DNA from 2 places in the Pseudarthrobacter scleromae genome. Region 2 is predicted to be linked to the other one. Evidence: predicted binding sites of a transcription regulator. Region 2 holds the regulator's gene; the other holds the start of a gene.
What was found. Region 2 encodes LexA, which represses DNA repair genes until DNA is damaged. Its sites were predicted from a motif close to TCGAACANNTGTTCGA; they were not measured.
Positions count from the first base shown of each region.

Region 1: a site for LexA is predicted at 6,479-6,494, ahead of IEX33_RS09040 (DUF6504 family protein). Genes of this name have one in related genera too.

Region 1 covers NZ_BMKV01000003.1:190,239-200,752, forward strand. Annotated here, with positions in the region: gene IEX33_RS08995 (PadR family transcriptional regulator) at 405-944, shown strand; gene IEX33_RS09000 (ABC1 kinase family protein) at 950-2,662, shown strand; gene IEX33_RS09005 (DUF2177 family protein) at 2,712-3,104, opposite strand; gene IEX33_RS09010 (lipoate--protein ligase family protein) at 3,097-3,870, shown strand; gene IEX33_RS09015 (mycoredoxin) at 4,003-4,260, opposite strand; gene IEX33_RS09020 (SOS response-associated peptidase) at 4,390-5,151, shown strand; gene IEX33_RS09025 (VOC family protein) at 5,194-5,616, opposite strand; gene IEX33_RS09030 (chorismate mutase) at 5,636-5,956, shown strand; gene IEX33_RS09035 (hypothetical protein) at 5,977-6,366, opposite strand; gene IEX33_RS09040 (DUF6504 family protein) at 6,528-6,863, shown strand; gene IEX33_RS09045 (DNA polymerase III subunit alpha) at 6,860-10,348, shown strand; gene thrS (threonine--tRNA ligase) at 10,465-10,514, shown strand, end outside.
Region 2 covers NZ_BMKV01000007.1:29,110-39,623, reverse strand. Annotated here, with positions in the region: gene IEX33_RS16815 (ATP-dependent DNA helicase) at 1-1,595, shown strand, start outside; gene lexA (transcriptional repressor LexA) at 1,744-2,478, opposite strand; gene IEX33_RS16805 (LysM peptidoglycan-binding domain-containing protein) at 2,803-3,219, shown strand; gene IEX33_RS16800 (histidinol-phosphate transaminase) at 3,293-4,411, shown strand; gene hisB (imidazoleglycerol-phosphate dehydratase HisB) at 4,472-5,098, shown strand; gene hisH (imidazole glycerol phosphate synthase subunit HisH) at 5,095-5,907, shown strand; gene IEX33_RS16785 (hypothetical protein) at 5,908-6,066, shown strand; gene priA (bifunctional 1-(5-phosphoribosyl)-5-((5-phosphoribosylamino)methylideneamino)imidazole-4-carboxamide isomerase/phosphoribosylanthranilate isomerase PriA) at 6,106-6,852, shown strand; gene IEX33_RS16775 (SseB family protein) at 6,867-7,748, shown strand; gene IEX33_RS16770 (MFS transporter) at 7,804-9,102, shown strand; gene IEX33_RS16765 (DUF1844 domain-containing protein) at 9,264-9,662, opposite strand; gene infC (translation initiation factor IF-3) at 10,049-10,514, shown strand, end outside.

The sequences.
Region 1 (10,514 bases), on a different contig from region 2:
TTCAACGGTGGACAAGCTGATTTACGACTGAGCAATCAAACCTTTAGCGCAATCCTGGTTCAAGCGCACAGCCACGGATCTAATCGCAGGAGTGGAGTTCTGCACGGATCTTCTTGGCCGTCATGGCGTCGGCTGGCAGGTGCTTCACTCGAATGATCCGGGAAAGTTCTCTACGAAGACGACGTGCAGGTAGTTGTAGCGCCCCACACTCCTGCGCCCTCGGTGCCTCGAAACCTCCGCCTCGAAACTCTAGGGATACGGGACCCACACGGACTCCGGTCACCGATCCGAAGCACCTCTCAGCGTTCCCAGAACACCGCCATATAGCGGCAACTCCTGCGGGTCTAATGGATGTATCGTTGAGTATCGTTGTATATCGTTGGCGGTTTACAGAGGAGATCATCATGCGTGGTTCATACCCGGCAGCCGGATTCGGCGGGAGCAACATCGACGGCATGTGGCAGGCCGTCGAGGAGCTGCGTTCACGGTTCGAAAAACGCGCTGGAACCCGTGCCGGCAAGGGCGAGGTGCGGTCTGCAGTGCTGGCGCTTCTTGCTGAGCGGCCGATGCACGGCTACCAGATCATCCGCGAGATCGAGGAGCGCAGCGGCGGCAGCTGGAAGCCGAGTGCCGGTTCCGTCTACCCCACCCTGCAACTGCTCGCGGACGAGGGCACCATCAGCGCCGAGGAGTCCAACGGCCGCAAGATCTATTCGCTGACCGAGGCCGGCCGGGAGGAAGTTGCGCAGGACCACGGGGCAACGCCTTGGGACTCGCCGGGTTCCCACTCCGGCGGGTTTGGATCCCTGCCCAAAGCGGGGGTGGAGCTCGCGCAGGCTGCAGCACAGGTGGGCCGCACGGGCTCGCCGGACCAGGTGCAGCAGGCCGTGGCAGTGCTCGACGACGCACGGCGCCGGCTCTACGCGATCCTCGCCCAGGATTGACCCGGGTGGCGTCTGTCCGCCTGCATCGTGCCGCTTCGGCCGCGGGCGCCGGGGACACCCGTGCCCGCTACCGCCGGATCCTGCGCTTTGCCGCCTGGAATCTGGCGGTGACGTGGTGGTATGAACTGTTCCTCCCACGGATAGGACTTGCCCGGGTCGCGGAGCGTACGCGGCCGCGGAGGATGCAGCGTTTCGCCCGGCGCTTCCATGGCCTGGCCGTGGAGCTGGGCGGTTTGACGATCAAGGTGGGACAGTTCCTTTCCTCCAGGCTCGATATTCTGCCGCCGGAGATCACCAGGGAGCTTGAGGGACTCCAGGACGAGGTGCCGCCCGTTCCGTTTCCTTCGATCCGCGCCTTGGCCGAGGAGGAGTTGGGCGCTCCGCTGGACCAGGTGTTCGCTTTCGTGGAGGAGGTACCGATCGCTGCCGCGTCGCTGGGGCAGGCGCACCGGGCACGCCTTCGTGCAACGGATGCGGCCGACACCGGGTTCACCGATGTGGTGCTCAAGGTGCAGCGTCCGGGCATTGACGCGATTGTCGACGTCGACCTTGCAGCCCTGCGCAAGGTAGGCGGCTGGCTCAGCCGCATTCGCCTGGTATCCAGCCGCGCCAATATGCCGGCCCTGGTGGAGGAGTTTGCGCAGACCAGTTTCGAGGAGATCGATTACCTGCACGAGGCGGCAAACTCCGAACGCTTCGCCGCCGATTTTTCCGACGACGGAAGGGTCTGCGTGCCCGGCATAGCTTGGGAGCGGAGCACCCGCCGCGTGCTCACCCTTGAAGACGTCACGGCCATCAAAATCACGGAGGCCGGGGCACTCCGGGCGGCGGGCATCGACCCGGCCGAGGTGGCTCCGGTGTTCGCCGCCGTCATGTTCGACCAGATGTTCACCAACGGCTTCTTCCACGCCGACCCCCACCCGGGGAATATCTTCGTCACTCCCGTTACCGCGGCGGCCGGCGACCGCCCGTGGAAGCTGACGTTCATCGACTTCGGCATGATGGGCGAAATTACGTCCTCCACCCGCAGCGGACTCCGGAAGTTGCTGATTGCGGCCGCCGCGCGCGACGGCAGGGGGCTGGTGGCGGCGATCAACGACGTCGGTGTGCTGGCGCCGTCAGCCGACACGGTGGAGATGGAACGCGCCATGACGCACCTCTTCGCCCGCTTCGGCGGAATGGGATTCGCCGAGCTCCGGGAGGTGGATCCGAGGGAGTTCCGTGACTTTGCAGTGGAATTCGGCGACGTTGTCCGCTCGCTGCCGTTCCAGCTCCCGGAAAATTTCCTGCTCATCATTCGGGCGATGTCGCTGACCTCGGGGGTGTGCTCCTCGCTCGATGAGCGCTTCAACCTCTGGGATTCCGTGGAACCGTATGCTGCCCGGCTCCTGCGCGACGAGCGCGGCAATATCGTGGAGGACGTGGCACAGCAGGCCCTCGACGCCGCAGCAACCGCGCTGCGCCTGCCAAAACGCCTGGATGCGCTGGCCGGACGGCTCGAGGAAGGCTCCCTCGCCGTCGCCAATCCACGTCTTGAACGGCACATCGCCCGGCTGGACCGCTCCACCCGGCGCTCTGCTTCTGCCCTGGTGTTCGCCGCCCTGCTCATCGCCGGCGCCATCGTGCGGGCTGACGAAGCCGTCCTGGGCGGCATCCTTATGGCCGGTTCAGTAGTCCCGCTGTTGCACGGCCTGTGGGCAGGCCGGCGCGGCCTCTGACAGGGACGTGGCCAGGCGGCAGCCGTTTGCGGCGCCGCCGGCGCGTGCGTCAGCTCCGGGCGTGGAAAACCAGCCAGCCCGCGAGTGTTGACAGGCCTGTCAGCACAGCGCCCCACAGCATGTCCACGACAATCAGCTGCAGCGGCCACACTTTCAGGGTGGCTGCGTTGGTGAGGTCATAGGTGGCGTAGGCGAAGGCGCCCAGCGCCGCACCGTAACCCAGGGCAGCCAGCCAGCTGCCGCCGTCGAGCGCGGGCCGCAGGGCAAAAAACACAATTCCGGCGATGTAAATGACGTAGAACGCCACGGCGTAACCTAGGTGTGGTTTGTCCGCCAGCAGTTCGCCGATGTGGCTGCGGTAAAAGGGGTTCATCAGCTTGAGCCAGATGGCGTCGATCGCTGCGAAGGCGGCGGCGACAACGAGGAATTGCAGAATGACCATAAGGGAGCTTAGCAATATGAACGACGGCGGCCCGGGGCCCCGCACCCTGACAGTGGTGCGGCAGGAAAAGACGCTGGGCGCCGCCCGGGACCTGGAATTCGGCCTGGAACTGCTGGCCAGGGCCAAAAGCGGGGACATCGGTCCCACGCTGCGGCTGTACCGGCCCGCACCCACGGTCGCGTTCGGCCAGCGCGACACCCGCCTGCCGGGATTCGACGCCGCCGCGCAGGCGTGCCGTGCCAACGGTTTCGAACCCCTGGTCCGCCGGGCAGGAGGCCGGGCGGCCGCCTATCACCAGGGAACCCTGGTGGTGGACCACATTGAACCCGATCCGGATGCCATCGCCGGTTCCAAGACCAGGTTCGGGTACTTCGGGGAGCTTTTTGCGGACGCCCTCCGCCGGGTCGGCGTGCAGGCGGCCGTGGGCGAGATTCCCGGGGAATACTGCCCCGGTGAGTTCAGCGTGCACGGCACGGACCCGGCTGACGGCGCACACCGGGTGAAACTGGTGGGCACCGCCCAGCGCGTGGTGGCCGGCGGCTGGCTGTTCAGTTCGGTGATCGTGGTGGAAAACTCGGCGCCGATCCGCAAAGTGCTGACCGACAGCTACGCCGCCCTGGGGCTGGACTGGGACCCTGCCACGGCAGGGGCGGTGGACGACCTTGTACCTGGTGTGGACGTCGCAGCGGTGGAGGAGGCCCTTCTTTCCGTGTACGCGGACCATGCCACCCTCGAAACCGCTTCGTTCAGCAGCCTTGGGGCATAACCCGCGCCATCGACTGCCAGGCAAGCAAAACGGGACCAACATTGGGAAATGTTGGTCCCGTTCTGTTTGTCCGGTGCCCAGGTCAGGAGTCCCCGTTCAGTTGCGGGGTTCCCGGCCGGGGCGGCGTGCCAGCTAGGCTGCGAGCCGCTGCTTGACCTCGGCAGCGGAAGGGTTCGTGGCGGCGGTGCCGTCCGGGAAGAGGACAGTCGGGACGGTCTGGTTTCCACCGTTCAGCTGCTCCACGAGTTCGGCGGTGCCTTCCACTTCCTCGATGTTGATCTCGGTGTAGCCGATGCCCTGGGCATCAAGCTGCTTCTTCAGCCGGTTGCAGTAGCCGCACCAGGTGGTGGAAAACATGGTGATAGTGCCGGATTCGGGAGTGAAGTCCACGGAGCTCTCCTCTGTGCTTGATAACGGTTTCGTTCCTGTAACGGTAGCGTGCAGTCCGGTATTCCCCGCTTCCGGGCCCGCCGGGCCTCCGTGGATGACAGCTCCTGCCGCCGATGGCATGCTGGAGCCATGTGTGGACGTTACGTAATGGCACGCGCCGTGGGGGACCTCCTTGCCGATTTCGACGCCGAGCTTGAGGACGAGGTCAGCATCCCGCCGTCGTGGAATGTTGCGCCGACGGACGCGGTTCCCATCGTCCTGGAACGCCTGGTGGATGGCGAGTCGGGGAACAAACATGTCCGCCAGCTCCACGTCGCCCGCTGGGGACTGGTCCCGTCCTGGGCCAAGGATCCCGGCATAGGCTCCCGGATGATTAATGCCCGCAGCGAGTCCGTCCTTGAGAAGCCGGCTTTCCGGAAAGCCATGCAGTCACGCCGCTGCGCAGTCCCGGCAGACGGTTACTACGAATGGAAGCAGGGGCCCGGAAAGTCCAAGCAGCCCTACTACGTGCACCCAGGCCCTGGCCATGGCCTGGTGTTCGCGGGTCTCTATGAGTGGTGGAAGGATCCCACCTGGCCGGCAGGGGAGCCGGGCGGGTGGCTTCTCTCAACGTCCATCCTGACCACGGACACGCCCCCGCCGGGCAGCGAGTCCACGGTGTTTGGAAAACTCACGGAACTCCATGACCGGGTGCCCCTACCCATGGACAACGCCACGATGCAGGCCTGGCTGGACCCCCAGGCCGACGATCCGGCCGGACTCGTGGACCTGGTACGGGCAGGGGTCAAGGACGTGGCCGCTGACTGGCAGGTGGAATCCGTAGGGAAAGAGGTCGGCAACGTCAGGAATAACGGGCCGGAACTGATCCGGCCCGTTGAAGCACTCTTCTAGCAGCCGGCCCTTTGAGCAGCCCGGACGAAACCGTGGGGAGTGCTAAACGGTGACCGCGCCGTCGTCGTCCACTGCCCAGGTGGGGTTGTACGCCACCTCCCAGCGGAAACCGTCCGGGTCCGCAAAGTAGCCGCTGTAGCCTCCCCATGGCTGGGTGATGGGCTCGGCGATGATCTCCGCCCCCGCGGCGGCGGCCTCCTCCATGACGCGGTCCACGTCCTCCGTTCCGGGAAGGTTGTGGCTCAGCGTGATGCAGGGGACAGCTCCGGAGGCCGTGACGCCGGCGTCTGCCTGCATCTGGCGCACATCCCACAGGGACAGCACCAGCCCGTGGTTCACCTGGATGAACACCACGTCGCCGGGAAGTTCACGGTGCACGGGCCAACCAAGACCGTCAACGTAGAAGGCCCGGGACGCGGCAACACTGCGGACGCCCAGCGAAATGAAGTCGACTCTTGGCTGCATGCTTCGATACTGTCAGACGATGGCGACAATTCAAGGAAACGATAGAGATGCTTTGGCCGACAAGGAACAGCTCGCTGCCGTCCGGGTTGCTGTTGACGAAGTGGATGAACAGATCGTCACCCTCATCGCCCGCCGCGAACGGCTGATCCGGATTGCCGGGACGCTCAAGGGCGACGACGCCGAGGTCCGTGCGCCCGGCCGGGTGGAGCGGATCATTGAGCACGTCCGCTCAGCCGCGGAAAAGAAGGACATTGACCCGGACATCGTCGAGTCCACGTACCGCGCCATGATCTCCGGGTTCATCGAACTGGAACTGAAGGTCCATAAAGAGAACAGCTGACCTCCCGCCCACGGGCGTGGTTACAGGTGCTCCTCCACGGGGACGCCATGCTGGTACTCCCTGCCCTCCGCCTCGCTGAAGGCTGACATGACGTGCCCCTTGCCCAGGCCGTTCAGGGCGGCAAGGGGAAAGCTGCCGGTGATGGTGTTCTCTGAATGGGTTACCCCGGACAGGTCGTAGTCCTCCTCGACTCCCTGTTCGCGATTAAAAGAATAGAAGGCAATGGCCTTCCCGTTCATGAACTCAATACACAGCCTCCGCTGCGAGGAATAGTCGGGGGTGGCCCCCATCAGCCCCACCACATAGGCGCCCGAATCCGGGATGGTGCCGTCTATATCGAACGTGGCCACCACGGTGGAATCCTGGGCTGTGATGCTTGCCTGCTTCAGAAGTGCGTCTTGGGTTTTCATGGCACAATCCTGCTCCCTGCCGATCGGTCCGTCCACCCTTCCCGTGCAATCTCTTTGTACCTCCCGCAGCCCATCTATGCTCCCGTTCGGAGCAGGGGTAGACTGGCAATATTCGAATATGTGTTCGAATACTTTCAGCTACATCCACTCCGGGAGGCGCCATGGGTATGTTCAGCGAATCCGTGGACGTCGACTGCACTGCGGACGGCGAACCCCGTGGCCTGCTGTGGGCTGGACAGTCCTATACCGTCTGCACGGAACCGCTGCGCTGGTACGAACGCCGGCAATGGTGGGCTGAAGAAACACGCGCACCGCTGGGCAGCGGACCCGGAGTGGTGGACCATGAGATCTGGCGCGTCCAGGTGCTTCCCTCCACCTTGGTGCGGGGTGCAGAAGCCGCGGAAGAGCCGCTGACCCTTGACCTCACCCGGCATATCCGCAGCGGCCGGTGGCGGCTCCTGCGCATCCATGACGCACTCCGGCCCAGGACAGCATGAGTTTCACCCATCTTCACGTTTCCACCGCATTCAGCGCCCACTATGGCGTTTCCTGGCCCGAGGAACTGGCGCAGGCTGCCGCCGCTGACGGCGCAACCGGGCTCGCCTGTACAGACAGGGACGGGCTGTACGGAACCATCAAACACCTCAAGGCATGCATGGCAGCAGGCATCGATCCCATAGTTGGCGTTGACCTTGCGGTATTCGACGACGACGGCGACCACCGCACGCAGCTGGCGGGCAGGGTGGTGGTACTGGCCCGGGGCCACAACAACGGGGCAGGCTACCGCGCCCTCTGCAGGCTGATTTCCGACGCCCACGCCCGCACCACGGGAAAAGCCGGGGGAACTGTCCCGGTAGCCGTCACCCGGGCCGAGCTGGCATCCCGCACCCTCGATCCGCAAACCCTCAAACCGGTATTGACTGTCCTGCTGGGGCCTGATTCCGACGTCGGACGGGCCATGGGAGGGCGACGTTACCTTCGCCCCCGCACCCTTTTCAAGCAATGGCTGGATGCAATGCCCCCAGGCACGCTGGTGGCCGAGATCGTGTCCCAGCTCAGCGCCCCAGGAAAGCCGCTGAGTACCGCCCACGCCGTCCGGATGCTCAAGCTTGCCGAAGAGCATCATATTCCTGCTGTCCTGACCAACGCCGTCAGGTACTGCGCAGCAGACGGCGCCCCCACCGCCGATGTGCTCGACTCAGCCCGCACCCTGAAATCCCTTCCCGAACTTGCGGATGAACCGCTGCTGCAGCCAACCGGGCAGGGGTGGCTGAAATCCGCCCCGGAAATGCTCCGGCTGGGCAAGGAGATCATTTCAGCGGCAGGATATGGCGCCGCGGACCTGAAACAGCTCATGGCGCAGACCGAGGCGCTCGCGGACCGCTGCCGGATAGATCCGGAAACGGACATGGGCTGGAAGCAGCCGGTTGTGCCAGAAGCCTCAGTCATTGGGATCAGCCAGGATCCACACGTTGAACTGGTGCAGCGGTGCCAGGCCGGTATCAGCCGGCGCTTTCCGGGGATCACCGGTGCTGCCGGAGAGAAAATGCTCTCCCGGCTCGACCATGAACTGGGCATCATCCGCAACCTCGGCTTTTCGTCCTATTTCCTGACAGTTGCCGAGGTGTCACGCATGATCCAGGAGATGGGGGTGCGTGCGGCAGCCAGGGGATCAGGCGCCTCCAGCCTGGTCAATTACCTGATTGATGTCAGCCAGGTGAACCCACTGCAGCACGACCTCATCTTTGAACGGTTCCTGTCGCGGGACCGGGCCACCCTTCCGGACATCGATATTGACGTTGAAAGCGCTGAGAGGCACAACGTCTACCACCGCATTTTCAAGCGTTTCGGGTCCGAGCGGGTCACCCTGATGAGCATGCAGAACGGCTACCGGGCCAGGGGTGCCGTGCGGGATGCCGGTATGGCCCTGGGGATGGACGGCGACGAGGTGGGGGAGATCGCCAAGCAGCTGTGGCGTTTTTCTGCCCGGAAATTCCGCGAGGCCCTGCAGGAAAAACCTGAACTCCGGGAATTCGCCGGCCGGGTGGAACAACGGGAAATGGACGGCAACCAGCAGCTTGACCTGCTGGTTGACCTGACGGAGCGGCTTGACCGGCTGCCCCGCCATATTTCCATGCATCCGTGTGGCGTCATCCTTGGTGACGCCACCCTCCTGGACCGCACCCCGGTGCAGCCCAGCGGGCTGGGCCTGCCCATGAGCCAGTTCGATAAGCACGACATGGATCCCATGGGCATGCTCAAGCTGGACGTCCTGGGAGTGCGCATGCAGAGCGCCATGGCGTTTGCCGTCCGTGAAGTCATCCGCATCCACCCGTCCAAGGAGGAGGTGGTGGCCGCCGGCCGTCATCCGTCCGGTACGGGCGGAAGCGGTCCTGACTACATTGCGGAGAATGGCCATATCGACCTGAACGCCGTTCCCCTAGATGACAAGGCCACATTTGAACTCATCAGAAGCACCCACACCCTGGGCTGTTTCCAGATTGAATCACCCGGCCAGCGGGAACTGATCGGCAAGATGGCCCCCCGGGAGTTCAACGACCTCATCATCGATATCTCCCTGTTCCGCCCGGGCCCCATGAAGTCGGACATGGTCCGGCCCTTCCTGGAACACCGTCACGGCTTCGCGCCGGAGGTCTATCCGCATCCGGACCTGAAACCGGTGCTGGCGGAAACCCATGGCGTCACCGTCTTCCACGAACAGATACTGCGGACCTTTGATGTCATGACCGGCTGCGGCCTGGCCCGGGCCGACGAATTCCGCCGCGCCCTGGGAAACGAGGCACTCGAACTGGGAGTGGAGGAATTCTTCCGCACAGCGGCCAGGAAGAAGGGGTACCAGCCGGAGGTAGTGGACAACGTCTGGGGAACGCTGAAGGCCTTCGGAAGCTTCGGATTCTGCAAAGCCCACGGCGCGGCCTTTGCCGTGCCCACCTACCAGTCTGCCTGGCTGAAGGCCCATCATCCTGAAGCATTCCTTGCCGGGCTGTGGGAGCACGATCCTGGCATGTACCCCAAGAGGCTGCTGGTCGCGGAAGCCCGGCGGCTTGGCATCCCCATCCTTCCCCTGGACATTAACCGCAGCAAAGGCGAATACCGGGTGGAAAGGATTGAAGTTGGCAAGGACGCAGGCAAACTGGGAATCAGGCTGAGCCTCAACGGCATCTACGGGCTGTCCGCAACGGAACTCAAGCGGATCGTTGCGGGCCAGCCCTATGACTCGCTGGCAGACCTGAGGGCACGGTCCCGGGTCAGCAAGCCCAACATCAAGAGATTGGCCCAGCTGGGGGCATTTGATTCGCTTCACCGTGAGGCGGGCGGCACGGCCAACCGGGCCGACCTTGTCCACCACCTGCAGCAGCTCCAGGGTTCCGGCAGCGGGCGGAAAGGCGTGGAAGTCCTTGAGGGGCAGCTTTCCCTTCCCCTGGGTGATGTTGAGCTTCGCAATGTTAAGCCCGGACTGCCGGCGCCTTCCCTGGTGGAAAACGTCCGTGCCGAACTGGACCTGATGGCAGTTGACGTCAGCAGCCACCTGATGGACAGCCATCGGCCCATGCTGGACAGGCTGGGCGTCATCACGGCGGACAAACTCCTTGGCCTGCGCAACGGGACCGAAGTCCTGGTGGCCGGGGTGCGGGTGGCAACCCAGACGCCGCCCATGCGGGGTGGGAGGCGGGTGGTCTTCATCAGTATCGACGACGGCACCGGCTGCATAGATTCGGTCTTTTTCCACGAAGCCCAGGAAAAAGCAGGAATGCTCCTTTTCGGCACCAGGCTGCTGCTGATCCGCGGGACCACCAGGCGGACCGGGCCACGGGGAATCAGCCTGAGCGCCAGCATGGCCTGGGACCTTGGCAGGACAGAGAGCCTGCCGTTCCCGGATTCCCGTCCGCAGGAACCGGAGGTCCGGCACCCCCTGGACGGAATCACCAGGAGCCTCGCCATCACGGGATTCAGCGGCTGACCCTTCCGTGCGCCGCGTTGGTCGGGCCCCAGCGGAACCGATAGCATTGACGATGGCTGGCTGTGGTCCCCGTATGCCACAAGCTATGAAGCCTTAACTTTGAATAGGAGACACCCGTGTCAGATGCCCAGCAGATCACCCTTCTCGTCGATGGCGAAGAGACCAA
Region 2 (10,514 bases):
GCGTCCCGCACTTTGCCGCAGCCGTGGGCGGGCCCTCGTCCCAGCTCGGCAAGGAAGTGGTGCGGCTGAGGGAGTGGGCGGAGAAGACCGCCACGGGCGACAGGGATGAGCTCCTGCCGGGCGTCACGGACCGCGCCTGGCGCCAGGTGTCCGTGACGTCCATGGAATGCCTGGGCGCCCAAAAGTGCCCCATGGCAGCAGAGTGCTTCAGTGAACTCGCCCGCCAGGACGCTGCTGAGGCCGATGTCGTGGTCACGAACCACGCCATGCTTGCAGTCAGCGCCTTTGAGGGGCTGGCGGTCCTGCCCGAGTATGACGTGGTGGTGGTGGACGAGGCGCACGAACTCCAGGACAGGGTTACCGGTGCGGTGTCCGGCCAGCTGTCGGTGGCCATGGTGCACGCCGCTGCCGCCGGCGCCCGCAAGCACACCGCCATCACCGTTGACGCGCTCAACGCCGCGGCCGCCAACCTGGAGCTCGCCCTCGCCGGCGTGCCGAACGGGCTGCTGCCCAACGGACTGAATGACGAACAGCTGGACTGCGTGGACCAGTTGCGCGACGCCTGCCGGGCCGCCCTCTCGGATTCGAAGGGGGACAGCACTGCAACGCCCGACGGCGGCCGGCAGCTTGCGCGGTCCCGCCTGATGCTCATCCTGGAACTTTGCGAACGGCTCCTCGCTGCCCGGGAAAACCGCGAAGTAGTGTGGTTTTCCCGCGCCAGCTCCTTTGATCCCGCGCAGGGATTCTCCCCGCCGGATGACACAGCGCCGGCGTTGATCAATATTGCGCCCCTCTCCGTGGCCGGGCGGCTGCGGGAAGGCCTGTTCGCCGGACACACCGTTGTGCTGACCTCCGCCACACTGGCCATCGGTTCAGCATTTGAACCTGCCGCCGGCGGGCTGGGCCTCGTGGGTGAGGGTGCTCCCCGCTGGAAGGGCGTGGACGTGGGCTCGCCGTTCGACTACCCCAAACAAGGCATCCTCTATGTGGCAGGGCACCTGCCGAAGCCCGGCAGGGGCGCATCCCCTGAAGCGCTGGACGAACTCGAGGCCCTGATCCGTGCTTCCGGCGGCGGCGCACTGTGCCTGTTTTCTTCCCGGCGCGCCGCAGAGGAAGCCGCCGAGGCCCTGCGCCCAAAGCTGGACATGACGGTCCTGTGCCAGGGCGACTCCACCATGACCGCACTGGTGAAGCAGTTCGCCGACGAGCCCGACACCTGCCTGTTCGGAACCATGTCCCTGTGGCAGGGCGTGGATGTTCCGGGCGGTTCGTGCCGGCTTGTGGTGATAGACCGGATTCCCTTTCCGCGGCCGGACGATCCGCTCATGACGGCGCGCTCCCGTGCCGTGGCACAGGCCGGCGGAAACGGCTTCATGTCGGTGTCGGCCACCCATGCTGCCATCCGGCTCGCCCAGGGCGCAGGCCGGCTGATCCGCTCCACCGGGGACAAGGGAGTAGTGGCAGTCCTGGACTCCAGGCTGGCCACCGAGCGCTACGCCGGGTTCCTTCGGGGAGCGCTGCCGCCGTTCTGGTCCACAACGGACCGGAAGACGGCAATCGCGGCCTTGGAGAGGCTGGCCGGGGAGAACGCCTGACGCCCTGGACATGCTGGGGCTCTGCGAAGCCGGCCCGGGGCACGGCCGGATCTGCCCAAGGTGGATCCGGCCACGCACTGCGCAGGGCCGGATCCACCCCGGGCTAATTGTGCTGTGGGTTGGTTCTGCCTGGGCCAGGAGCGGGCGGCTACAGCGAGCGGAGGACTGACACGACCTTGCCCATGATGGTGGCGTGGTCCCCGAGGATGGGCTCGTACTGGGTGTTCTGGGGGAGCAGCCAGGTGTGGCCGTCACGCTGCCTGAACGTTTTCACGGTGGCCTCGTCGTCAAGGAGGGCAGCGACGATGTCGCCGTTGGCTGCGTCCGCCTGGCGGCGGACCACCACCCAGTCGCCATCACAGATGGCTGCATCCACCATGGAATCCCCGGCCACCCTAAGCATGAACAGTTCGCCCTGGCCCACCAGCTGCCGGGGGAGCGGCATAACATCCTCCACCTGCTGGTCGGCAAGGATGGGGCCACCAGCAGCGATGCGGCCAACGAGTGGGACCATCGCCGTGTCCAAGGCCGTTGGCAGCTCCGAGACGGTGGCCCCGCCTGCGGAGATTCCCGCTGATGGCTGGCTGGCCGGCTTGGCCGCGCCACCGTCCAGGGTCAGGGGCATGAGGACTTCCATGGCGCGCGGACGCTTCGGGTCACGGCGGAGGTAGCCGAGTTTCTCCAGCTGGGCCAGCTGGTGCGTGACGCTTGAAAGGCTGGCCAGTCCCACCGTGTCACCGATCTCCCGCATGGACGGGGGGTAGCCGTTCTCATTGACGGAGCGCTGGATGGTTTCGAGGATCTTTTTCTGCCGTGGCGTCAGGCCCTTGGCGGTCCTCTTCGGTTGCGCGGTTGCCCTGCCCCCGGCGGCTGCTGCTGCCATATTCGCCAATGCCTTTCGGTGTCCGCGGGGCCCCTCCACGGCCAGGCCCTGGAGGATCCCGCCCCATAATGTCAGACCCTGCTGATCGACTGTCCGGGTGGTTGTTCTTTCGTTCAAAGCTAGGCCAGCCACACTGCTTTTTCAAACATTTGTTCTAGCGAGTCTCGACAATGTTCGTTGATAGGTGCTAAAACTGAAGAAGCAAAGTTCGAACATATATTCTACTGCGAACTCGGGCCATTCGAAGACGGCGCCGGAATGCCCCTGCCGGGGCGCGGAGCAGAACATCCGGGCAGCACAGTATGGTCCAGGAGGGCTCAGTTCATGTCAGCTACATCTGTTTCGCGGGGTTCACGTCCACAGCTGCTCTCAGTGCAGCAACTCTTGTCCGGGCCTGAAGAGCGGAAGCCGGAACGGCCGGCACCCCTTCCGCCCCTGCGGCTGACCCGCCGCGGCCGCATCGTGCTGATCGGGATTCCCCTGGTGCTGCTGGCCGCCCTGCTGCTCTCCCTGGCAGGCTTCTTCAACTCCCCGGCGAAAGCCTCCGACTCTGCTGCGGACCTTGAGACGACGTCCGCGGTCAGCGTGACGGTCCAGCCCGGCCAGTCGCTGTGGGGCATCGCGGCCACCGTGGCGCCGGAGCGCGACGCACGTGATGTTGTGGCGGACATCGTGCAGCTGAACAACCTGTCCGCAGGCACGGTCTTCCCGGGGCAGCAGCTGTTCGTACCCGCCGACTAATGCGGCACATGCCGAGGGCGAACAGGATGCCGTCACATTTTCCGGCACCCGGCACGGGCACTAAACTGTTCAGGTGAATGACCAGCTAGAACGCCTGAACCGGCTTCCCCTCCGCAGCAACCTCCGCGGGCTTACCCCTTATGGTGCGCCGCAGCTGGACGTCCCCATCCTCCTCAACGTCAACGAGAACACCCATGGTGTTCCGGCTGACGTGCGGGCTGCCATCAGCGCGGCGGTGTCCGAGGCCGCCGCAGGGCTGAACCGCTACCCGGACCGGGAGTTTACGGAACTGCGGAAAGCGCTGGCAGAATACCTGGGCCATGGATTGGACGAGACCAACCTCTGGGCCGCCAACGGCTCCAACGAGGTGCTCCAGCAGATCCTCCAGGCCTTCGGCGGCCCTGGACGCACAGCGCTCGGCTTTCCGCCCACGTACTCCATGTACCCGCTGCTGGCCAGTGGAACGGACACCGAGTACATCATCGGTGAGCGCGCCGAGGGCTACGGCCTCAGCGCCGAATCCGCGGGGCGGCAGGTCAAGGAACTGCAGCCCAACATCGTGTTCCTCTGTTCACCCAACAACCCCACGGGGACGGGACTGGGGCTGGACGTCGTGGAGGCCGTCTACGAGGCCGGTGAAGCGAGCCAGACCATCGTCATTGTGGACGAGGCCTACCACGAGTTCGCACACGACGGGACGCCCAGTGCACTGACCTTGCTGCCAGGCCGGGAGCGGCTGATCGTGTCCAGGACCATGAGCAAGGCCTTCGCGCTGGCGGGAGCCCGCCTGGGCTACATGGCTGCAGCACCCGAAGTTGCCGATGCGCTGCGCCTGGTCCGGCTGCCGTACCACCTCTCCGCCATCACGCAGGCCACCGCATTGGCCGCCCTCCAGCACCGTGAGGCGCTGATGGCGGATGTGGAAGACATCAAGAAGCAGCGGGACCGCATCGTGTCGGAGCTGACGCGCATGGGCCTCAAGCCCGCCGCGTCCGACTCCAACTACGTCTTTTTCGGCGGACTGGAGAACCCGCACCGGGTCTGGCAGGAACTGCTGGATGCGGGCGTACTGATCCGGGACGTGGGGATTCCGGGCCATCTTCGCGTCACGGCCGGAACTGAGACCGAAACCACAGCCTTCCTCACATCCCTGGAAAGCATCCTTGCAAGCCAGGCCACGCTTCCCGCCTAGACTGGAAGCAGCGGCGCTGGACGCCCTGAACCGCCCCTTCTGCCCAAAAGGACCCAACGCATGAGTACCACCGGACCGAACGCGGCTGCGGCCCGCACTGCGCGCATGGAACGTGCCACCAGTGAGTCGTCCGTGCTCGTGGAAATCAACCTGGACGGCACCGGCACCTCGGACATCGACACGTCGGTACCGTTCTACGACCACATGCTCACGGCGCTGTGCAAGCACTCGCTGATCGACATGACCGTCAAAGCCACGGGCGACATCCACATTGACGTCCACCACACGGTGGAGGACGTCGCCATCACCTTCGGAGAGGTGCTGCGCACCGCGCTGGGGAACAAAGCCGGCATCCGCCGGTTTGGCGAGGCCACCGTCCCCCTTGACGAGGCCCTGGCCCACGCCGTCGTCGATGTTTCCGGGCGTCCCTACCTGGTGCACGGCGGCGAGCCCGCAGGCCAGGAATACCACCTGATCGGCGGCCACTTCACCGGGTCACTTACCCGCCACGTGTTCGAGGCCATCACGCTGCACGCGGGCATCTGCCTCCACATGAACGTCATCGCAGGCCGCGATCCGCACCACATCGTCGAGGCCCAGTTCAAGGCGTTCGCGCGGGCGCTCCGTGCTGCTGTGGAACCGGATCCCCGTGTTGAGGGGATCCCCTCCACCAAGGGTGCGCTGTGAGCGGCCAGGTCCTGCGGGACGGTGCCATCGTGGATCCCTCGGCCTCCCGGAAGCTGCCCTCGCCCGAGGGCAAGCCCACCGTCACTGTCCTGGATTACGGCTCCGGAAACGTCCGGTCCGCCGTGCGGGCGCTGCAACGGGCCGGTGCGGAAGTCATCCTGAGCTCAAAGCCGGAGGACGTCCTGAACGCCGACGGCCTGGTGGTCCCCGGAGTCGGGGCCTTCGAAACCGTGATGCGTGAGCTTAAAGCCGTGGACGGCATCCGCCTCATTGGCAGGCGGGTGGCCGGCGGACGGCCGGTCCTGGGCATCTGCGTGGGCCTCCAGGTCCTCTTTGAGGCTGGAGTGGAGCATGGCACCGAAGCTGAAGGCATGGGTGAATGGCCCGGCAAGGTGGAACTCCTGCCGGCGGACGTCGTGCCGCACATGGGCTGGAACACCGTCAAGGTACCCGAGGGCTCAAAGCTGTTTGCCGGCATCGAAAACGAGCGGTTCTACTTTGTGCACTCCTATGGGGTCCAGGAATGGAACTTCGATGTCATTCAGCCACGGATGGCAGCGCCCCTGGTCACGTGGTCCGAGCACGGCGCTCCGTTCATTGCCGCCGTCGAGAACGGTCCGCTCTGCGCCACCCAGTTCCACCCCGAGAAATCCGGTGATGCGGGCGCGCGCCTGCTCCACAACTGGGTGGAAGCCCTGCGCAGGCCCGCTGCCGTCGGCCAGCCCGACAGCACCCAGGCCAACAGCACCCAGGCCGGCGGTGCCCCGGCCAACGGCGGGGTGCCGGATTCGGAAGGCGGCACCGCCTAGATGTGGTCCGTTCTCCTGATGGGGCTTGCCGGCGTACTCGTCGGCGGCGCCCTGTCCTTCAGGCAGCAGCACAAGCCGCTCTGGACCCAGATTTCGTTTTATGTTCTTGCGGGCATGTCGCTGCTCGCCGCCTACCTGCTGACGCTGCCGGGCAACTGACCGCGGCAGGCCATCCTGCCCCCACCCTGAGGATTCACCATGACCACTGCAACTGACCTTCCCGTTCTCGAACTGCTGCCCGCCGTCGACGTCGTCAACGGCCAGGCCGTCCGGCTGGTGCAAGGGGAAGCGGGCAGTGAGACCAGCTACGGGACCCCGCTCGAAGCAGCGCTGAACTGGCAGCAGCAGGGAGCTGAATGGGTTCACCTGGTGGACCTGGATGCAGCCTTCGGCCGCGGCTCAAACGCCGAGCTGCTCCGCGAAGTGGTGGGCCGGCTGGACATCAACGTGGAGCTGTCCGGCGGGCTGCGTGACGATGCAACCCTCGACGCGGCGCTGGACCTCGGAGTTACCCGCGTGAACCTGGGAACTGCCGCGCTGGAAAACCCCGAATGGACCCGCCGGGCCATCGAGCGCTTTGGTGACAAAATCGCCGTCGGGCTCGATGTCCGCGGAACCACGCTGGCCGGCCGCGGCTGGACGAAGGAAGGCGGAGACCTCTGGGAGGTCCTGGGCCGCCTCGAGGAAGCCGGCTGCAGCCGCTATGTGGTCACTGACGTGACAAAGGACGGCACCCTGCAAGGGCCCAACGTGGAACTCCTCCGCCAGATGGTGGAGAAAACCGGCAAGCCCGTGGTGGCCTCCGGCGGTATCTCCAGCCTCGACGACCTGAAGGTCCTGCGCTCCCTGGTGCCCCTGGGTATTGAAGGTGCCATCGTGGGCAAGGCCCTTTACGCCGGCGCCTTCACGTTGCCCGAAGCCCTCGACGTGGCCGGCCGCCGCTAAGGGCGCACGCCGGCATGGCCAGCAACGAATCAGGCACCCCGTCACCCCGCCAGCTGCCGGGGCATATCGCTGCGGCGCTGGCAGGGGCCGGCGGCGCCACGGACTCCGCAGGGCAGCCCTGGACAGGCCGGAGCCTGGCGGGCGACGACGCCAGGATCCACAACTTCGAGAACGACGACGGGACGGCAAGCGGCGCCTATCTTGCCGCCATAGCGGCACTCCGGGACGGAACCGGGGACGAGGCGGCCGTCGTCGCCTCGCTCGCCACCGCACGGGTGTTCATCCCGATCGTGGCCCAGCTCGCGGAGGAAGCGGAAGGCCAGGACGGCCTGCAGGCCGACAAGCAGGCCGACATGGCGCTGGTCACGCTCAAAGCCGCCGACGGCAGGACAGCAATGCCAGCCTTCACCTCCACAGCGGCGCTGTCCGCCTGGCATCCCGGAGCCAGACCCGTTGCTGTGTACGCCGCACGCGCCGCGCTCTCTGCCGTCGCCGAAGGCGCAGAGTTGCTGGTCCTTGACCCGGGCTCTGCCTTCACGTTTGTGGTGCGGCGCCCTGCCGTGTGGGCGCTGGCCCAGCAGCAGCAGTGGACGCCGTCCTACAAGGACCAGGAACTTGCCGCCGAGATGGGCAGTGCGGCCGCCGCTTTTCCCGCCGTCCGGAACCTCGAACTGGTACAGGGCAGGGGAGTGGCCGCCCGTGCCGCCGACGGGACCGTGGCAGCAGGCGGAGGCGCCGGGCCGGAACTGCAGGTGGTGCTTTACCTGGAGGACGGGCTGGATGCCGCGGGGGTCCAGGAACTGGTGGGCGGACTCCAGGCCCAATGGTCCCGGAATGTATTGTTTGGGGAGCGCGTCGACTCGATCGACATCAAGTTGAGGCGTGCAGACCACTAGCCGGCAGCCAGCGGGGTGATCCCCAGCCACTGCGGCAGGACCTAAGGATCACTCAGTGAATTTCGCTCTCTACAGGGAGTTGCTCGCCGTCCGGCCTATCCGCCGGCTGTTGCTGGTGGGCATGGTCGCCCGCATTCCCCACTCCGCTGCCGGGGTACTGCTGACCCTCCACATCGTCCTGACCCTGAAGCAGGGGTACGCCGCCGCGGGCGCTGCCGCCGCCGTCATGACCATCGGCATTGCCGTGGGTGCACCGTGGCGCGGGAGGCGGGTAGACACCGTGGGCCTCCGGACAGCACTCATCCCCTCCGTGATCTCGGAAGCGGTTATCTGGTCCGTTGTTCCGCACGTGTCCTACCAGTGGCTCCTTCCGCTGGTGTTCGTGGGCGGCCTGCTCACGCTTCCCATCTTCAGCGTGGTGCGCCAGTCCCTGGGCGTGCTGGCCGACGGCGACCAGCGCCGTACCGCCTTCGCCCTCGATGCGATCACCACTGAGGTGGTGTTCATGATCGGTCCCGCTGCGGGCGCCATCGTTGCCACCAGCGGCTTCACGGTGCTGGGCCTCACCATTGTGGGGGTCTCCACGTCGCTGGCCGGGCTGTTCCTGATGTGGTTCAACCCGCCCACCCGAAGCCCGGCGCAGGATGAGGAACGCAGCGTAGATGAGCGCCACGCCGCCGAGGCCGCCGTGGTGTCAGCCGCCCCTGCCCACCTGCAGGAGGCTGCGGCCGAACTGGTGCCTGCGGGCGCAACACACCGCGGACCGGGCCTGCGCGGCAAGGTAGCCCACAACTTCGCCTGGTTCACCGCCACCGTGGCGGCAGTCTTCGCCGTGGCGGCGGGCGCGGGCATGGTGCTGAGCGGAACCGACGTCGGCATCGTCGCCGCCCTGGAAACCGGGGGGCGGCAGGCCGAAATCGGCATCGTCTTCCTCTTCTGGTGCGCCGCGTCCGTGGTGGGAGGCCTGATCTACGGGGCCATGCACCGCCCGGTCTCGCCGATCCTCCTGCTGCTTGGAATGGCCGCGCTGACAATTCCCATGGGGTTCGCGAACGATACGTGGGCACTGGCGTTCACCGCGATCCTGCCGGGACTTCTCTGCGCACCCGTGCTGTCCTCCGCGTCGGAAAAAGTTGCGGACCTGGTGGCTGAGGAACGCCGCGGGGAGGCCATGGGCTGGTACGGCTCGGCACTGACTGGCGGCGTGGCGCTGGGTGCACCGCTCGCGGGTGTCTTCATTGACGGCACGGGGCCATCCGGGGGCTTCGTTTCGGTGGGCGTTGCCGGCGTCGTGCTCTGCTTCGCAGGCCTTATCCTCCAGCAGCGCCGCCGGGGCAAAATCGGGGCCCAGTAATTTCCAGCCCGGCAGGCCGGGTTTTTGTCCAGATATGCCGGCTTCCGAGGCGCTAAAGTCTGCATATCTGGACAAAAAATCCATTAAATGCGCGACGGCGGGACGACCTGTGAAGCCGTCCCGCCGTCGTCGGGGGTTCAGAAAAGGGTGTTGCGGTCCGGTCAGTTAACTGCCCCGGTGTACTTCTCGCCCGGGCCCTTGCCCGGGGCATCGGGGATCAAAGACTCTTCGCGGAACGCCAGCTGCAGGGACCGCAGCCCGTCACGCAAGGGTCCGGCATGCTGGGAACCGATCTCCGGGGCGGCGGCGGTCACCAGGCCGGCCAGAGCGGTGATCAGTTTCCGGGCCTCGTCCAGGTCCTTCAGTTCTTCCGCGTTGTCCTCGGCTGCGAGTCCCAGCTTCACTGCGGCTGCACTCATCAGGTGGACGGCGGCCGTGGTAATGACCTCGATCGCCGGCACCTCGGAAATGTCGCGGACGTGCTGCGAGACGTCGCCAGCGGCACCTGCCTCATCCGCCGCAGGCTCGAAAACGTATGAATTACTGTCTGGGGTGCTCATACTGGTAAGCTTGACACAGACCGACTGGATGTCGTTATTTCAGAGATTGTTCCAAACGATCAAGGTTCCCACCGGCGCTGCACAGCGTTGACGGGAATTTTTTCTGTAAGATGGCATGCAGTTTGCAAGCGGAGTTCTCTCCCACCCGCGCCAGCCGCTGTTCCAACACTTTGGAACTCAAGGTTGCCGGGTACCTGGTTGGGCATGGAGCCGGCATGAGCCGGAGCCATGTGCGCAGTCCCTTCGCGGGACCTGCATCCGATCTTTCAGAGGCCTTCGATTGCTCCGGCAATTGGGGGCCTTCTCTATTTGCCGGATTCCACAACAAAAACAGGAGCTTTAACATTAGCGAGCCAAGAATCAATGAGCGTATCCGCGTCCCCGAGGTGCGGCTGGTCGGCCCTGCAGGTGAACAGGTAGGAATCGTCCGTATTGAGGATGCCCTGCGTCTGGCTGCCGAGTCCGACCTTGATCTCGTTGAAGTTGCACCTCAGGCGAAGCCTCCGGTGTGCAAGCTGATGGACTTCGGCAAGTACAAGTACGAGGCCGCGGTTAAGGCACGTGAAGCACGGAAGAACCAGACGAACACCGTTCTGAAGGAAATCCGCTTCCGCCTGAAGATCGACACCCACGACTACGAGACCAAGCGCGGGCACGCACTGCGCTTCCTCGGCGCCGGGGACAAAGTCAAGGCCATGATCCAGTTCCGTGGTCGCGAGCAGCAGCGTCCGGAAATGGGCATCCGCCTGCTCCAGCGCTTCGCCGACGACGTTGCGGAAGTTGGCGTTGTTGAGTCTAGCCCCCGCATCGACGGCCGCAACATGGTCATGGTGGTTGGTCCGCTGAAGAACA